DNA from 3 places in the Streptomyces sp. ITFR-16 genome. Region 3 is predicted to be linked to each of the others. Evidence: riboswitches for the same ligand, from Rfam matches in the RefSeq annotation. Region 3 holds a riboswitch; each other region holds the start of a gene.
What was found. A riboswitch is a leader RNA that binds a small molecule or an ion and turns the genes downstream of it on or off. The one in region 3 is predicted to bind cyclic di-AMP.
Positions count from the first base shown of each region.

Region 1: another riboswitch for cyclic di-AMP. It lies ahead of RLT58_RS16590 (M23 family metallopeptidase); the one in region 3 lies ahead of RLT58_RS03715 (M23 family metallopeptidase).
Region 2: another riboswitch for cyclic di-AMP. It lies ahead of RLT58_RS31170 (C40 family peptidase); the one in region 3 lies ahead of RLT58_RS03715 (M23 family metallopeptidase).

Region 1 covers NZ_CP134609.1:3,728,276-3,733,581, forward strand. The annotation lists gene RLT58_RS16590 (M23 family metallopeptidase) at 1-958, opposite strand, end outside; cyclic di-AMP (ydaO/yuaA leader) riboswitch at 970-1,124, opposite strand; gene RLT58_RS16595 (PP2C family protein-serine/threonine phosphatase) at 1,391-2,512, opposite strand; tRNA gene RLT58_RS16600 (tRNA-Met) at 2,719-2,792, opposite strand; gene RLT58_RS16605 (SHOCT domain-containing protein) at 2,950-3,360, shown strand; tRNA gene RLT58_RS16610 (tRNA-Lys) at 3,437-3,510, opposite strand; gene RLT58_RS16615 (FG-GAP repeat domain-containing protein) at 3,609-5,306, opposite strand, start outside.
Region 2 covers NZ_CP134609.1:6,993,292-6,998,597, reverse strand. The annotation lists gene RLT58_RS31180 (ATP-dependent Clp protease proteolytic subunit) at 1-600, shown strand, start outside; gene RLT58_RS31175 (hypothetical protein) at 608-916, shown strand; cyclic di-AMP (ydaO/yuaA leader) riboswitch at 1,222-1,417, shown strand; gene RLT58_RS31170 (C40 family peptidase) at 1,421-1,894, shown strand; gene RLT58_RS31165 (LysE family translocator) at 1,904-2,545, opposite strand; partial or broken gene RLT58_RS31160 (LysR family transcriptional regulator) at 2,618-3,537, shown strand; gene RLT58_RS31155 (ATP-binding protein) at 3,560-3,991, opposite strand; gene RLT58_RS31150 (helix-turn-helix domain-containing protein) at 4,198-5,058, shown strand; gene RLT58_RS31145 (DUF397 domain-containing protein) at 5,084-5,290, shown strand.
Region 3 covers NZ_CP134609.1:797,902-803,207, forward strand. The annotation lists gene RLT58_RS03705 (STM4011 family radical SAM protein) at 1-120, shown strand, start outside; gene RLT58_RS03710 (SGNH/GDSL hydrolase family protein) at 135-980, opposite strand; gene RLT58_RS03715 (M23 family metallopeptidase) at 1,164-2,111, opposite strand; cyclic di-AMP (ydaO/yuaA leader) riboswitch at 2,117-2,303, opposite strand; partial or broken gene RLT58_RS03720 (alpha-galactosidase) at 2,565-3,299, opposite strand; gene RLT58_RS03725 (tyrosine-protein phosphatase) at 3,477-4,289, shown strand; gene RLT58_RS03730 (DUF6126 family protein) at 4,303-4,479, opposite strand; gene RLT58_RS03735 (helix-turn-helix domain-containing protein) at 4,524-5,132, opposite strand; gene RLT58_RS03740 (aspartate aminotransferase family protein) at 5,209-5,306, opposite strand, start outside.

The DNA.
Region 1 (5,306 bases), 2.9 Mb from region 3:
TGCCGTCCTCCAGCTCCAGGACCGTGCGGTAGCCGTACGAGCCCGAGTAGCCGGCCGACTTGATCGTGCCGCTGTGGATGGCCTTGATCGGCGTACCGGTCGGCGCCGCGAAGTCGAGGCCCGTGTGATAGCCGGAGGACCACATCGAACCGGCCTCGCCGAACGTCGAGGTGATCGTGTACGAGGTGGTGGGCAGCGAGTAGCTGGCGGCGAGCTTGGCCAGCCGCAGCGCCTCGGCCTTCTTCTTGGCCTCCTCGGCCGCCTTCTTCTTCTCGGCGGCGACCTTGGCCTCGGCGGCGTCCTGCTGCTTCTTCGCCTCGGCGGCCGCCTTCTCCGCGGCGGCCTTCTCCTCGGCCGCCTTGGCCTCGGCGTCGGCGGCGCCCTGCTGCTGCTCGGCCTGCTGGAGGATGCGGGCGCGGAGCGCCTCACCGGCGTCCGTGGTGCCCTGCTCGGCCTCGGCGGTGGTGATGCCGGCGGTGGTCAGGGGGGCGGAGGCGGTCGCGGTCTCGGGCTTCCCGGCGTCGGACTCGCCCGAGAACAACGCGCTCACGCCCGGGAGGGACTTGGCGTCGGGGAGATTGTCCGCGATGGAATCGGGAAGAGAGATGGAGACCGGCGGCTTGCTCTGCGCGGTGGCCATGCCACCCGCACCGACGGCCGCGATGACACCGACGCCGAGGACGGTGGAGCTGCGGGCCAGACCATTGCGCTGCTTGGCGACGCGGTGCTTGCCGCGCACGGGACGGACGGACTCCTCGGTGGGATTCCATTCCTCCCAGGCCCGGTCGGCCTCGGCCTCGTCGGCGCGGAAGCCGTTGCCGAAGTCGCTGCCCCGATCGGTGCCGTAGTCGCTCCCGTGATCAGGACCGAACGCGGTGCCGGGCCCGGCCGTGAAGTCATGGCTGTACTCGGGCACGAACCGGGAGGGTGATTCGGGGGCAGGCTTGTTGGACGCCACGGGGGCGCACTCCTTTCCTTCCTTCTCGCCTACCGGGTTAGCTGACGGGTTCGGAGCAGGAAGGTCTCCTACGGGTGCCTCCGTCTCATGAGCAAGACAGAGATGCCCGATTCACCCCATGTAGGTGGTTCCCCGGTTCCCTTGCGGAATTCGGCGCTCGCGCACGGTGCCGCCACTGACGGCGGCTGGGACAACCGCGCTGCGTTATCGAACGTTAATAGACAGACGGGTCCGATTCCAAGCTGTTCCCACTGATCGTTCACGTCTTTGGCCTGGACTTTACGGGACACAACCGGGTGGAATCGGGCGAGTTGAACACCCGTCGGACACGACCCTATTTCTGACGTTGCGTCAAATGTTATGCGGAGGGGTGTCCTTCGACTACGGACGGTGGCACCGTCCCACGGCCCGCGCCTTCCCGTGCCCCGCAGGTCATCCGGCACCCTCGCCCAGACCCACGATCTTCACGGTCCTGCGCCGGTCGGGCTGCCCCTTCGCCGGCCGGACGACCGCGAGCAGCGCCATGTCGTCCGTCGACTCGCCCCCGGTGTGCAGCCGTACGTCGTCGGTCAGCGCGGACAGCAGCTCCTCGGGCCCCGGGAAGAGCCGCCCGCGCAGCCGTTCCGCCGGGTCGTAGAAGACACCCTCCGCGTTGCGGGCCTCGGAGAGGCCGTCCGTGTAGAACAGCAGCGTCCCCCCGTCCGGCAGCTGCCACTCGTCCGCGCGGTCCGGCCAGACACCCAGGTCCATGCCGAGCGGCAGCGCGGGCACCGAGGGCGCCAGCACCTCCAGCGCCCCGTCCTTGTGCAGCAGCAGCGGCTCGGGGTGGCCGCGGTTGACGATCCGTACCAGCGGGGCACCCGGCGGGATCTCCGCGAGCACGGCGGTGATGAACCCCTCGACGGCGTCGAGACCGCCCTGCCGGCTCGACTCGCGGGCCAGCGCGCGCTCCAGCCGCTGCGCCACGCCCTCCAGCGACTTCTCCTGCTCGGCCGCCTCCCGGAACGCGCCGATGACGATCGCCACCGCCTCGACCGCGTCCAGCCCCTTGCCCCGTACGTCACCGACCACCAGCCGCACGCCCTGCGGGGTGTCGGTCACCGAGAACAGGTCGCCGCCGACGAACTCGTCCGCCTGCGCCGCCTCGTAGCGCGCCGCCACCTGGAGACCGCCGATCCGCTCGGCCGGGGTGGGCAGCACCGCCCGCATGGCGGTCTCCGCGATGACCCGGGCCGAGGCCAGCTGCTCGTTGCTGCGCCGCACGACCCCGTTGATCACGACGGCGAGCACCGAGACCGTGAGGACGGTGAGCAGTTCACTGGTGAGGACCACGCCCGGCAGGGTGCCGCCGTACAGCACCTTCACGGCGACGGCGAGCAGCGCGGCGATCCCGACCCGGACCGTGCTGCCCAGCGTGAAGAACGGAGCGGCGATCAGCGGGGCGGCCGCGAACATCGGCACGGCCGTGAAGACGGGCGGGGTGAGGAAGTCGAACAGCACACCCACGACGATCATCAGCGCGGGCAGCGCCCGGACGAACCGGCGGGTCCCCACGCCTCCGGGATGTCCCCTCCGCTGCTGCTCCCGCATCCCCACCTGTGGTCTCCTGCCCGGTGCACCCACGGCCGCGGACGGTACCGCGCACCACTCCCAGCCTTCCCGGACCGGAGTCGCGGGGCGACTCCTCGTCGGCCAATGGGGGGTACCCCTCAACGAATCAGGCCCGGCACGCTGTATGCATGCCGGGCCTGATTCTTCAGTAGCGGGGACAGGATTTGAACCTGCGACCTCTGGGTTATGAGCCCAGCGAGCTACCGAGCTGCTCCACCCCGCGTCGGTAAACACAACTCTACGGCATGTTCGGCGCACTCATGACCACGGTCGCGGCGGGCGGGCCGCCACCGACGGGCGAGGGGGTAAATGCGGTGATATGACTGTTTTCGGATTCGGCTTTCGGAATCAGCCATTCGACGCGGCGCCTGGAGTGGACCATGGACGACTACCCCCTGCTCAACCTGTTCTGGACGATGCTCTGGTTCTTCCTGTGGATCATGTGGCTGTTCCTGCTGTTCCGGGTCATCATGGACATCTTCCGCAGCGACGACCTGGGCGGATGGGCCAAGGCCGGCTGGCTGATCCTGGCCCTGGTGCTGCCGTATCTCGGCGTCCTGATCTACGTGATCGCCCGCGGCAAGTCCATGAGCAAGCGCGACGTGAAGGAAGCGAAGGAGCGGGACGCGGCATTCAAGGCGTACGTACGGGACGCCGCCGGCACCGGCGAGGGCGGCGGCTCCTCGAAGAGCAGCCACGTCGAGGACCTGGCGAAACTCGCCGACCTCAAGGACAAGGGCGCGATCTCGGACGAGGAGTACCAGCGGGCGAAGACGAAGCTCCTGGTCTGACGCGAGCCGGGGGCGCACCCGGACACGGACACAGAGCGGCCCCGGACCGGCGCAGTGCCGGCCCGGGGCCGCGAGGTAGGCCGTGTGGGACTCGAACCCACAACCAACGGATTAAAAGTCCGCTGCTCTGACCAATTGAGCTAACGGCCCTCGGCGAATCACCCCCGAGCATAGCCCGCCCCGCCCGCGCAGCCGATCGGGTATCGGCTGCGCGGCCCCGTCACCGGGGAGGGGAGCCGCTCAGGGGATCAGAAGATGCCCTTGTACGTCTGCCAGCCGGTGGCGATCCGGGTGCGGGCGCCGAACGAGCCCTTGCCGTTGCCGTTGTTGCGGAACAGATTGCCCGCCGGGTCGCGCAGGACGATGTCGTTCCTGCCGTCGCCGCTCAGGTCGCCGACGCCCACCATGGCGTTGTAGGTGGAGCCCCAGTCGGAGAACACCTTCACCCGGGGCGCGAAGCGGCCGTTGCCCAGGCCGTCGTAGCGCCACAGGCCGCCGTTGCGGTCGTGGCCGAGCAGGTCGGGGATGCCGTCGCCGGTGATGTCGCCGACGCCGGCGATCTGGGCGTACGTCCGCCAGTCGGTGTTGATCCGGGTCTTCACGGCGAACTTCCCGCCGGGCGCGCCCGCGTAGAAGTACATGTCGCCGGTGGACGTCTGACGGGCCACGAGGTCGGACCGGCCGTCGCCGTTGAGGTCGCCGGGCGAGGTCAGCACGTCGTACTGCTGCCAGCCGCCGCCGATCACGGTGTGCTTGCCGCCCGGCGTGTAGCCCGAGGTGCCGCAGCGGCCGGCGTACTGGCGCAGTTCGCCGCCCGGCATCCGTACGAGCAGCTCGGAGCAGCGATCGCTGCCGGTGTCCGTGAACGGGACGGCCAGCGTGCCGGCCGGCCAGCCGGAGCCGGACTTCTTGCCGCTGAAGGTGCCCGGGTCCTGCCCGAACTGGACGGTCAGGCCGCCCGAGGAGTTGAGGGTGACGAGGTCTCCGGTGCTCAGGCCACCCTGGTCGTGGAAGCCCGCCCTACCGCCTCCCAGGTAGACGGCCCCGCTGGTGGTGTACGTACCTGCCCCGTCCTCGGCCGTCGCCTTCAGGCTCCAGGTGTGCCGGCCGTTCAGCGAGTAACCGCCCGCGTCCGTCCTGCCGTCCCAGGCGACGTCCGCCTCGGTACCGGAGTCGCCCTTGAGGGTGCGCACCGTACGGCCGGTCGGGTCCTTGACGGTGTAGGTCCAGGTGACGGGCTTGCTGAACTGCCAGGTGCTGAGCCAGGCCGACAGACCGTTGACGCCCTTGATGTCGACGGAGTCACCGCCGACGTCGGAGGCGAGCTTCGCCAGGGGCTGCGCGGGCACCCCGCTGGGCACGATGTGGAGCGTCTGCGCGGCATCCACGTACGCGATGTCCCCGCCGAACTTGTCCACTGCCCAGGTCAGCCGCCGCTGGTCGGCGGTCTTCCCGGCGGGCAGATCCGCCACCGCGCGGGGGGCCGCCGCCGTGCCCGTGTGGAAGTCGGTCAGCAGCAGCTTGCCCGCCGTCCGGTCGTGCCGGACGAGATAGCCGTCGCCGACGAGGGCGGGGCCGGACGGCACGGTGAACGACTTCTTCGCCGTCCGGTCGTAGACCCCCGCCGCACCCGTGGTGCCGCAGTTCCAGTAGACCCAGCGGCCGACCGCGCGCACCTCTTTGATCACACAGGGGGCGCCGGTGGCGGCCTTCTCCACGACCTTGGAGGTCTCCAGGCCGGTCGCGGTGAGCGCGCCGGTGGCGGAGGCCGCCGCCCAGAGCGAGGTGCCCCAGACGGAGGCCGCGGTCGGGGTGCGGACGATGGGATCGGCGGTCGACGTGTAGCCCGGGTACACGCCCGCCTGCTGCCGGGCGGGCGAGCCGCCCTCGACCGCGTACGCGCGGCCGGTCAGGTCCACGATCTTCGCGGTGCCGGCGGGGTAGTG
Region 2 (5,306 bases), 6.2 Mb from region 3:
GAATTCACCGAGCGCACCGCTCAGGGGACCCGCACGCTCGACCCGTACTCCAAGCTCCTCGGCGAGCGGATCGTCTTCCTCGGCACGCCCGTCGACGACACCGCGGCCAACGATCTGATCGCGCAGTTCATGTACCTGGAGCACGACGCGCCCGACCGGCCCGTCTCGCTGTACATCAACTCGCCGGGCGGCTCGTTCGGCGCCATGACCGCCGTCTACGACACGATGTCCTTCCTCTCCTGCGAGGTGGAGACCTTCTGTCTCGGCCAGGCCGGCGGCGACGCGGCCGTGCTGCTCGCGGCGGGCGCCCCCGGGCGGCGGCACGCCCTGCCCGGGGCCCGGGTGGTGGTACAGCAGCCCGAACTGCGGGAGCCCGTCCAGGGACAGCCGTCCGATCTGGAGATCGAGGCGCGGGAGCTGGCCCGGATGCGCGAGACGCTGACCGGCATCCTCGCCCGGCACACGGGACGCTCCGCCGGACAGGTCACCGCGGACACCGAACGCGACCTCGTCCTGGACGCCGAAGGCGCCCTCGCATACGGGCTGGTCGACCACATCGTGCGCGACCGCGTCCCCTCGCCACCGCCGGCCGGGCGGTGAACCCGGCATGCAGCCGCCGGAGTTCACACCGCTGCCCGCCCTGACCCGGGCCGAGGCCGAGTTCATCGACCGCTATCTGCAAGTCGTCGACCAGCTCGGCAGGATCAATCCGGCGCGCGGCGACGACACCTACGGCGCCCTGCGCGCCGCCCAGGCCCTGGCCTCGCACGCGGTCGCACTGCGGGACGCGCTCGCCCTGATGCACCGGCGGGGCGAATCACGCATCCACACCGCGACGTTGACCCGGGCCCTGCGCGCACTGGACGGCGAGCGGCGGGCGGCGCGGATCACCGTGCCGCCCGACCCACCGAGTTGATCGACTTCCGCGTACCGACACGCCCGGCGCGGGTATCGATTTTTCTCGCTCGTTCGGCGTAGGCATTCCCTCGCGCGAGGGACAACTCAACTTGCGCTTCCGGAATGAACGATGGGCGAAATCTCCCGTTACGTCGCTGGTACGGCCCGGGGCGGTGCGCGCCGCCAGTTCCCCGAAAGGACACCTGTCCACCCGAACAGGTCAGTCGTGACGAGCCTCACATATGGTCGTTTCACCTCGGAAATCCGGCACTCGGTGAGTCAAGATCCCTGGGACGACAAGCCCCCGCCACCGCGGCGGGGCGGTCCGGGCGGACGCCGAGTCCTGCCGCCGTCCGGATGCCTGGTCGACAGGAGTGGATCGGCAGGAGTGGAGGACCCGAGCACTACGGGCCGACCGTGACCGCGGTCGACCCTCGGGGTGAAGCCGCTGCAGCGGCCGGGCAACTTCGCCAGCCCGAACCCGACAGGTCATCCTTCACAGGCGGCTGACGAAGGGTTGCGCATGTCTGCGCAGGTTCATGTCCCGTCTCTGCTCGCCCGGGCCACCACGGCCTCGGTCATGACTCTCGCCGCCGTCGGCGGCACGTTGTTCGTCCCCGGTGCGGTCACCGACGCCCAGGCGGCCACCCATTCGATGAAGGCCCTCAACATCGCCGCGTCGAAGAAGGGTGCGCCCTACCGGTGGGGTGCCACCGGCCCCAGCCGCTTCGACTGTTCGGGCCTCACGCTCTACTCGTTCAAGAAGGCGGGCAAGACGCTCCCGCGCACGGCCCAGCAGCAGTACAACAAGACCCGCCACATCTCCGCCTCCAAGCGGCAGCGCGGCGACCTGGTCTTCTTCCACTCGGGCAGGAGCGTCTACCACGTGGGGATCTACGCCGGCAGCGGGAAGATCTGGCACTCGCCGAAGACCGGCGCCGTGGTCCGCCTGGAGAAGATCTGGACGAAGAGCGTCTACTACGGCCGGGTGTCCTGACGCCCCGCGTCAGTGCACCAGGGGGCCGGTCACCAGCACCAGTCCCAGCGCGGTGAGTGCCGCGCCGCTGCCGCCCTCGATCGCCCGGGCAGTCCGCGGCCGGCGCAGCCACCGGCCCAGGCGGTCCACCAGGAGCGCCACGGCCGGGAACCAGATGAGCGCCAGCACCACGACGATCGCGGCCAGCAGCAGCGTCCTGGGCAGCGGGGCGGCCCCTGCCGGGACGAACTGCGGAAGGAGGCTGAGGAAGAGCACGGGCGCCTTGGGGTTCAGCGCGTTGGTGAGGAAGCCCTGCCGCAGCGCGCGCCGGGTTCCCGGCGCGGCCTGCCCGCCGTCCCCGGCCTCCTCGGCCGGTGCCCGTCCGGAGCGGCGCCGGGCCGCGAGGAGGGCACTGATGCCCAGGTAGAGCACGTACGCCCCGCCCAGGAGCTGGACGGTGCGGAAGAGGACCGGTACGGCCACGAGTACGGCGGCCAGCCCGGCGACGGCGAGTGCGGTGTGCACGAGCAGGCCGCCGGCGACACCGAGGGCGGCGGCCACCCCCGCCGCGCGCGAGGCGAGGGCGTTGCGTACGACGACGGTGAAGTCCGCGCCCGGGAGCGCGACCATGGCGGCGGCGACCCCGACGAAGGCGGTCAGTTGTGCGTCCATGGCTCCACCCTGGACCAGCGGAGCCTTTAGCATGTACTTCCGATCTCCTGGGTCTGCCCAAAGGAATGCTTAATGTACGACCCGACACGGCTCGCCGCGCTGGTGGCGGTGGCCGAGGCCGGTTCCATCACCCGGGCCGCCGCCCGGCTCGGCTACACCGCCCCCGCGCTCTCCCAGCAGCTCGCCAAGCTGGAGCGGGAGGCGGGTGCGGCGCTGCTGGTGCGGCATCACCGGGGGGCCCGGCTGACGGCGGCCGGCGAGCTGCTGGCGGGCCGCGCCCGGCGGGTCCTGGACGAGATGGACCAGGCCCGGCACGAGCTGGCGCGGCTCGCCGGGCTCTCCGGCGGGCGGCTGCGGGTCGGCACCTTCACCACCGCCGGCATCCATCTGCTGCCCCCGGTCCTCAGCGCCTTCCGCCGGGCGCACCCGGATGTGGAGCTGGTGGTCACCGACTACGAGCCGCCGGACGGGGTGACGGCGGTCGCGGCCGGCGAGATCGACCTCGCCCTGACGCACGCCTACGAGCCGGCGGCCCCGACGCCCCTGCCCTCCGGGGTCCACGCCGAACCGCTGCTGGTCGAGGAACTGGTGCTGGTCACGGCCGTCGGGCAGGTCCTGGCCGACGGCAGCGGCAGGCTGCCGGTGACGGAACTCGCGGGCAGGCCGCTCATCAGCAGCGCGCCCACGCATCCGCCGCGCCGCGGGGTGGAGAGCGCGCTGGCCGAGGCAGGGGCGCTGCCGGCGGTGGTCTGCGAGTCGCGCCGGGCTATGCGCTGGTGTGCGCGCTGGTCAGCGCGGGGATCGGGATGGCGGTGGTGCCGGAGATGGTCGCCGCGATGTCGCCTGCGCCGCTGTCCGTGCGCCGGCTGGAACCGGGGACGTTCCGCCGGACGATCTCGGTGGTGCATCGCGGTGAAGGGACGAGTGCGGCGGCGGCGACCCTGCGCTCGCTGCTGCGCAGTGGGTTCGGACGGGCGGCCGCGACGCCGTGACCGGGGCGGGCGACCGGCCCGCTCAGTGCTGGACGGGGGTGCGCCACGGCAGGGCGATCCAGACGGTCTTACCGCCGTCGGCCGTGGGGGTGACGGTCAGCCGGCCGCCGTACTCCTTGGCCAGCGAGCGGATGATCACCATGCCCCGGCCGTTGTCCTGCTGGACCGCGGCGGGCAGCCGCTGGGGCCGGCGGGGGTGACTGTCCGTCACCCCGAGACGGAACAGCTCCTCGCGCTCCAGCCGGAGGTCCACGGTGAAGGTGGGTGACTGGCCGAAGGTGTGCTGGACGGCGTTGGTCGCGAGTTCCGAGAGGATGAGCCGGATGGTGTCCGCCTCCTCCGTACCGTCGGGGAGTCCCCAGTCGGCCAGGACCCCGGCCACGTACCTGCGGGCCGCTGAGACCGAGACCGGCTCGCTCGGCAGAGTGACGCTTGCTTCTTGATGGTCTGCCATGGCGAGCCGTCCCTTTCCCACCCGGTACCGACCCAGCGAGCGGTCCGGGTTGCGCTTCGCGCCAGATTGCCACTGATGCTGCCCTCTGTGACGACGATCCGCCAAGATATGCATATATCTGTCGCTCAAAGCGGTGAACTCTGCCCCGGATGCCCCGCACCGGCGCCACACTGTCCCCTCGTGAGGGAGCGGGAGGGAGCCGTCTCATGCACCATGGCCCTGCGGTGCGACGCCGCAAGCTCGGGGAGGAACTGCGGAGTCTGCGCCATGCGTCGGGACTCACCAGCCGGGACGCCGCACGGCTGCTGGGCTGGCACCAGTCGAAGGTGAGCCGGATCGAGACCGGCGTCAGCGGAGTCCGGCCGCAGGACGTGACCCGGCTGCTGGACGCGTACGGTCTGGACGATCCGAAACTGCGGGAGGTCCTGGCCGCGCTCGCCGGTTCGGCGGGCGGCGGCGGGGCCGGCTGGTGGCACGCCTACCGGGGCCTCATCCCTCCCCAGTACCGCGACTTCATCAGCCTGGAGTCGCAGGCCCGCACCGCCCGCACGCTGGAGACCTCGGTGGTGCCGGGTCTGCTGCAGACGGCCGAATACGCCCGCGCGGTGACCCGGGCGTCCCTGGACGGGCTGCCGGCCGGACAGCTGGACTCACTCGTGGAGGTACGGCTCGCCCGGCAGGGTGTGCTGCGGAGCGATCCGCCGCTGCGGCTGAGCGCGGTGCTGGACGAGGCGGTCCTGCGAAGGGAGGTGGGCGGCCGCCGGGTGATGCGGGAGCAGCTGCGCCATCTCGCACGCGTCGCACAGCTCCCGCACGTACAGCTGCAGTTGCTGCCGTTCTCGGTCGGCGGCTATGTCAGCCTCACCAGCCCTTTCGTAATCTTCTCATTTCCGACCGCTTCTGATCTTGACGTGGTCGTTCTTGACCATTTGACGAGTAGCCTCTACCTGGAGCGGAAAGAAGACCTCGAGGCGTACAGCTCGGCCTTCCGCACCTTGCAGACCCACGCGCTGTCGCCGGAGCACTCGTTGGAACTGATCGCCGCACTCGACCGCGGCGGTCGGTGACCCCGGACTGCCCGAGGGGGGCGTCATGTCGGATTGCCTCGCACAGCACGCGTTACGGTGGCGGCGCAGCAGCCGCAGCACGGGAATGAACAACTGTGTGGAGACCGCGGTGTTCGGCGGCCGTCAGCTGGCCGTGCGCGACTCGAAGGACGTGTCCAGGCCACCGCTCCGGTTCTCCGCCGCGGCCTGGACGTCCTTCGTCTCCGGTCTGAACGGCGGTTCCGTCCACTGACGGCCCCGGCGGGCCG
Region 3 (5,306 bases):
ATCGGCTATGTGCATCTGGAGACGCTGCCGCTGTACGACGTCTTCGCGGGCGGTGTGCTGGAGCGCATACCGGCGCATCCGCTGTCCCCGGCCGCCCCGACGGGTGGGTCCGGCGGCTGAGGACAGCGGATGCGTCAGAGCGGGAGCAGGTCGGGCCGCTTCGGCTCGACGTGGTCCCCGGAGGACTCGCCGCGCAGCCGCCGCCCGATCCAGGGCACCAGGTATTCGCGCGCCCAGTGGATGTCGTCGCGCCGGACCTCCAGCGTTCCCCGCTGGGGCAGCGGCGGCCACTCCTGGTCGGGGTCGGCAGGTACGTCGAGGCCGAGGACCTGGGCGGCGCGCAGCGCGACCCGGGTGTGTCCCTCGGGGGACAGATGCAGCCGGTCGCCGTCCCAGGCGCGCCGGTCCTGCACGGAGCGCAGCGACCACAGGTCGAGGACCGGGCAGTCGTAGCGGTCGGCGATGGACCGCACATGGGCGGTATACGTGGCGATCTTGCCGCGCAGATGGCGCAGCACCGGAACGCCGCGGGTGTCGAAGCCGGTGGTGACCATGACGGTGCCGACGGACTGCGTCAGCTCGGCGACCGCCCGCTCGAAGCGTTCGGCCACGTCGTCGGGGTCGGTGCCGGGCCGGATGATGTCGTTGCCGCCTGCGCAGAAGCTCACCAGATCGGGGGCGAGTTCCTTGGCGCGGGGCACCTGCTCCTCGACTATCTGGTCGAGGAGGCGTCCTCGTACGGCGAGATTGGCGTAGCGGAAGTTTCCGTGTGCGGAGCCCGCGGCCTCGGTCGCCGCGTCGGGGGCCGGGAGCTGGTCCGCGAGGAGTACCGCGAGCCGGTCAGCCCAGCCGACGAACGTTCCGTCCGGGCCGGGGTCACCGACTCCCTCGGTGAAGCTGTCGCCAATCGCCGCGTACGACTCGATGGCGCCCTGTCGGTTGATGACGCCCTGTCGGATGTTTCTCGAATCGTCTGCCACAAGCGCATATCCTGCACCGCCGAATGTGACCTACGCGACCGTAATATGGGGTTGACGGGTGGTGAGATAGACCACCCGGTCAGTTTTCGGTAAAGGGGGAATAAGCAGAGGGACGGTGCGCCGCCGCGCACCGCCCCTCTCTGCCTTGCCGCGGCCCGGATCACCGGGCCGGTACCGCTCGGATCAGACGTTGATCCCGTGGGCCGCCAGGTAGGCGATCGGGTCGATGTCCGAGCCGTAGGCCGGGCCCGTGCGGATCTCGAAGTGCAGGTGCGGGCCGGTGGCGTTGCCGGTGGCGCCGGAGAGGCCGACCTGCTGGCCCGCGGTCACGGTCTGGCCCGCCGAGACGGAGAGCGAGGACATGTGGCCGTACTGCGAGTAGTGGCCGTCGGCGTGCTTGATGACGACCTCGTTGCCGTACGCGCCGCCCCAGCCGGCGGTGACGACGGTGCCGGAGGTGATGGCCTTCACGCTGGTGCCGGTGGCGACGGGGAAGTCGATGCCGGTGTGGCTGCCGCTGGACCAGTTGGAGCCGGAGGCGCGGTAGGCGGTGGTGTGGTTGCCCGGGACCGGGTGGACGTAACCGGAGTCGTTGCTCTGGGTCGCCGGGGCCGAGGTCTCCTTGGACGACGAGGCGTCGGAGGAGGAAGAGGCGGACGAGTCGGAGGCGGTGGACGCCTTCGTCTCGGTCTTGGCCGGGGCCTTGGGAGCGGCCTTCGGGGCGGCCTTCGACGGGGTGGAGGTGGTCGAGGCGTGGCCCCAGCTCTTGCCGCCGAGCGTCAGCTTCATGCCCGGGAAGATCAGGCTCGGGTTGTCGCCGACGACCTCGCGGTTGTCCTGGTACAGCTTCTCCCAGCCGCCCTTGAGCTTGTGCTCGGCGGCGATCTTGGAGAGGTAGTCGCCGGAGACCACGGAGTAGGTCGTGGTGCCGGAGTGCTTCTTCGCGGCCTTGGCCGGCGTGGTGTGCGCGGCGGCCGACTTCGAGGTGGCCGGGGCGGTCTGCTCTGCGGCGTGGGCACCGGTGGCGCCGAGCAGCGGAAGCGCGATGACGGCTCCGCCGGCGCTCGCGGCGACGACGCCGCGGGCGATGGTGCTGGACTTGGGACGGCGGTGCTTACCCGAATTGGGCATGAAGGATTTCCTCTCCGGCGCCTGCGAGGTGAGCTGTCGGGTTCGGGCTGGAGATGCCCGGCCGCGCCTGGCGCGGCTTCACCCCGAGCCGGCCGGATCTCCCGGTCGGCGGCTTACCTGGTTCCCCCGCTCCTGCCACACGGTGAGTGGGTGCGAATTCCGGACGGCGGCAGGATTAGGCGTTCCATCCGGATTGACATGGAACGTAAGCGAGCCGGGACGGCGGAAACAAGCCATGGGTTCCGCGCCGCATTCCGCACCGGAAATCCGGCGCGGAATTCCCGTCACACTCCGTGGATTACGGATCTTGGCTTTCCGCGCGGCGCACGGAGTACCCGCCCGGCGCGCCGCCACACACCGTCACGGATATGATCCCGCTCACGAGAGGGTGATCATCTCCCTTATAAGCAGGGCATGTTCGACTAAAAGCCTCAATACGGACATGTCGCGCCCTCATGCGCGACGCAGCCGCAGCACCCCCGCATCGAGATCGCCGCGCAGCCCGGTGTGCAGCCCCTCCTGGTGAAGCAGCGCCGAACCGTGGTGCACCACCCCCGAGTCCACGCAGACATAGGCCGCCTCCGGGTCCAGCCCGCGCAGCCGCAGGGCCGGCGGCCGCTCCCCGTACCGCTGGGCCTCCAGCCACATCAGTACGACGGTCTCCGCACCCCGTACGTACTGCACCGCGCTCAGCCCGCCGCGTGGCGGACGCAGCCGGTACAGCTCCCCCAGCTGCACCACGGGACGGATCTCCTTGTACAGCTCCACCCAGCCCCGCGCCTCGGCCAGCTCCGCGTCGCTCCACTCCGCGAGGTCGCCGCCGACGCCGAGCACCCCGGCCATGGCGCTCACGAACCGGAAGCGCAGCGAGGACACCCGGCCGTTCAGCTGGCCGTTCGGGCTGTCCGTGACCCACGCCGCCATCACCCGCGCCGGGTGGATCTGCCCGAAGCCCTCCTGGATGGCGAGCCGGTCCAGCGGATCGGTGTTGTCCGAGGTCCACACCTGGTCCGTACGGGAGAGGATCCCCAGGTCGATCCGGCCGCCGCCGCCCGAGCAGGACTCGAAGGCGACCCCGGGGTGGGCGGCCCGCAGCCGGTCGATCAGCGCGTAGAGGCCGTGCACATGCTCGGTCCAGAGCCTCTGCGGATACTCCTCGCCCGGCCAGCCGGCATCGGTGAAGCAGCGGCACAAATTCACACAGTTCCGCACATCATCGACCGGGCGGAGAGGGAGGGCAATGCCTCGCGCACACCGGAAAGGGGGACGCCGCCCGAGATGATTGGCGGTGGAATCAATGTCGTATCGTCACGAGAGTGGACCCGTCGGCGAGCCGCGCCGGTGGCAGATTCTCCAGGAGCGACCGTGACGCAGCAGCTGCCGCAGACCCCGTCGACGGAACCCGAACTGGCCGGGATCCGCAATTTCCGTGACGTGGGCGGGCTGCCCACCACGGACGGCCGCCGGGTGCGCTACGGACGGCTCTACCGCAGCGGTCACCTCGCGCACGCCACCCCCGAGGACACCGCCTTCCTGACCGGTCTCGGGCTGCACACGGTCTTCGACTTCCGCAACGCGGCCGACCACAAGCTGGACGGCCTCGACGTGGAGCTGCCCGGCGTGCGCAACGTGAGCATCCCGCTCAGCGACCCGGCGGACGGCGCGGAGTTCTGGCGGATGGTGCGCGACGGCAACATGACCGAGCTGCGTTCGATCCTCGCCGACGGCAAGGGGACGGCCCGCATGGTCGCCTCGTACCGCACGATCATCCTGGAGCGGACCGCCGAACACAGCCGGGTGCTGCACGCACTGGCCGAGGACAGCGTCCCCGCCCTGATGCACTGCGCGGCCGGCAAGGACCGGGCGGGGCTCTCCATCGCGGTCTCCCTGCTCGCCCTCGGCGTCGAGCGCGAGGCCATCGAGGCCGACTACCTCAAGTCCAACGACGCGCACCGCCGTTACCGCGTCAAGCGCAGCGACACCTCCGCGGCCGGGATGTCACCCGAGGTGATGGAGCTGCTCAACCCGCTCTTCGGTGCCCAGCCCGACTACCTCGCCGCCGCCTTCGCCGCCATCGACGAGACCTGGGGAAGCACCGACCGCTATCTCTCCGACGGGCTGAAGCTCGCCCCCGCCACGCGCGAGCGGCTGCGCGAACGGCTCCTCGACGAGGGCTGAGCGGCGCGCGGGGCTACTGGTTGTGCATCCCGACCGCGAACAGCAGGTAGAGGAAGCCGGCGATGACATGCCCCGCCACCAGATAGGCGAAGAGCCGGATGACGAGCCCGCGCGGCATCTTCTTCTCCTGCGGGTCGTACGCCTTCGTCCGGGCCGGGGTGAGCGGGTCGTAGTTCTCGGAATCGGACATGACGGGTCCTCTCTGGCCACCGGCGGGCCGGTGGCGGCTACGCCTCAGCGACGGTGGATGCCGCTGCCGAGACACAGCTCGGCGGCGGGGCTCTGCAGCAGGGTGTGGACGAAGAGCAGCTCGGCGCCCTCGGGGACGGGGGCCTCGATCCGGTGCGGGGTGAGCGAGTCGAAGTGCGCGCTGTCCCCGGGGGCGAGGTCGTGGACCGTCTCGCCCAGGGTCACCCGGAGCCGCCCGGCCAGGACGTACAGCCACTCCTCGCCGGGGTGGACGCGCACCAGATCGCCCTGGGCGCCGTGCGGGACCCGGACGCGCAGCGCCTGCATGGCCCGTCCGGAGCCGCCGGCCTGCTGGTACATCCAGCCGTCGGCCTCGGGGCCCTCGAAGCCCCGGCTCCGGACGATCGCGTCACGTTCCGGGGGCATCTCGCCCAGCAGCTCGGAGACCGTCGTACCGTAGATCCTGGCGAGGCCCAGCAGCATGGGCAGCGAGGGCTGACGCCGGCCGGTCTCGAGCCGGGACAGATGGGCGGGCGAGAGTCCGGCCCGCTGGGCGGCGGTCTCCAGGGTGAGACCGCGGCCGCGGCGCAGGTCGCGCAGGCGAGGGGCGACACCGGGCAGCTCGTCGGCCGCCCCCGCATCCGGAGGATTCATGCCTCCATTGGGCCAGGATCTTTCCTCGGAGGCAACTTTCTTGCCTCCGAGGCAAAACCCCTCGATCGGCCGCCGGTCAGCGGTTGGCGACCGCCTGTTTCACCAGGGTCCGGCCGAAGTCCCACATCAGTCCGCCGCCGCTGTGCGCGTCGTCCATCACGGCGGTGAAGGCGC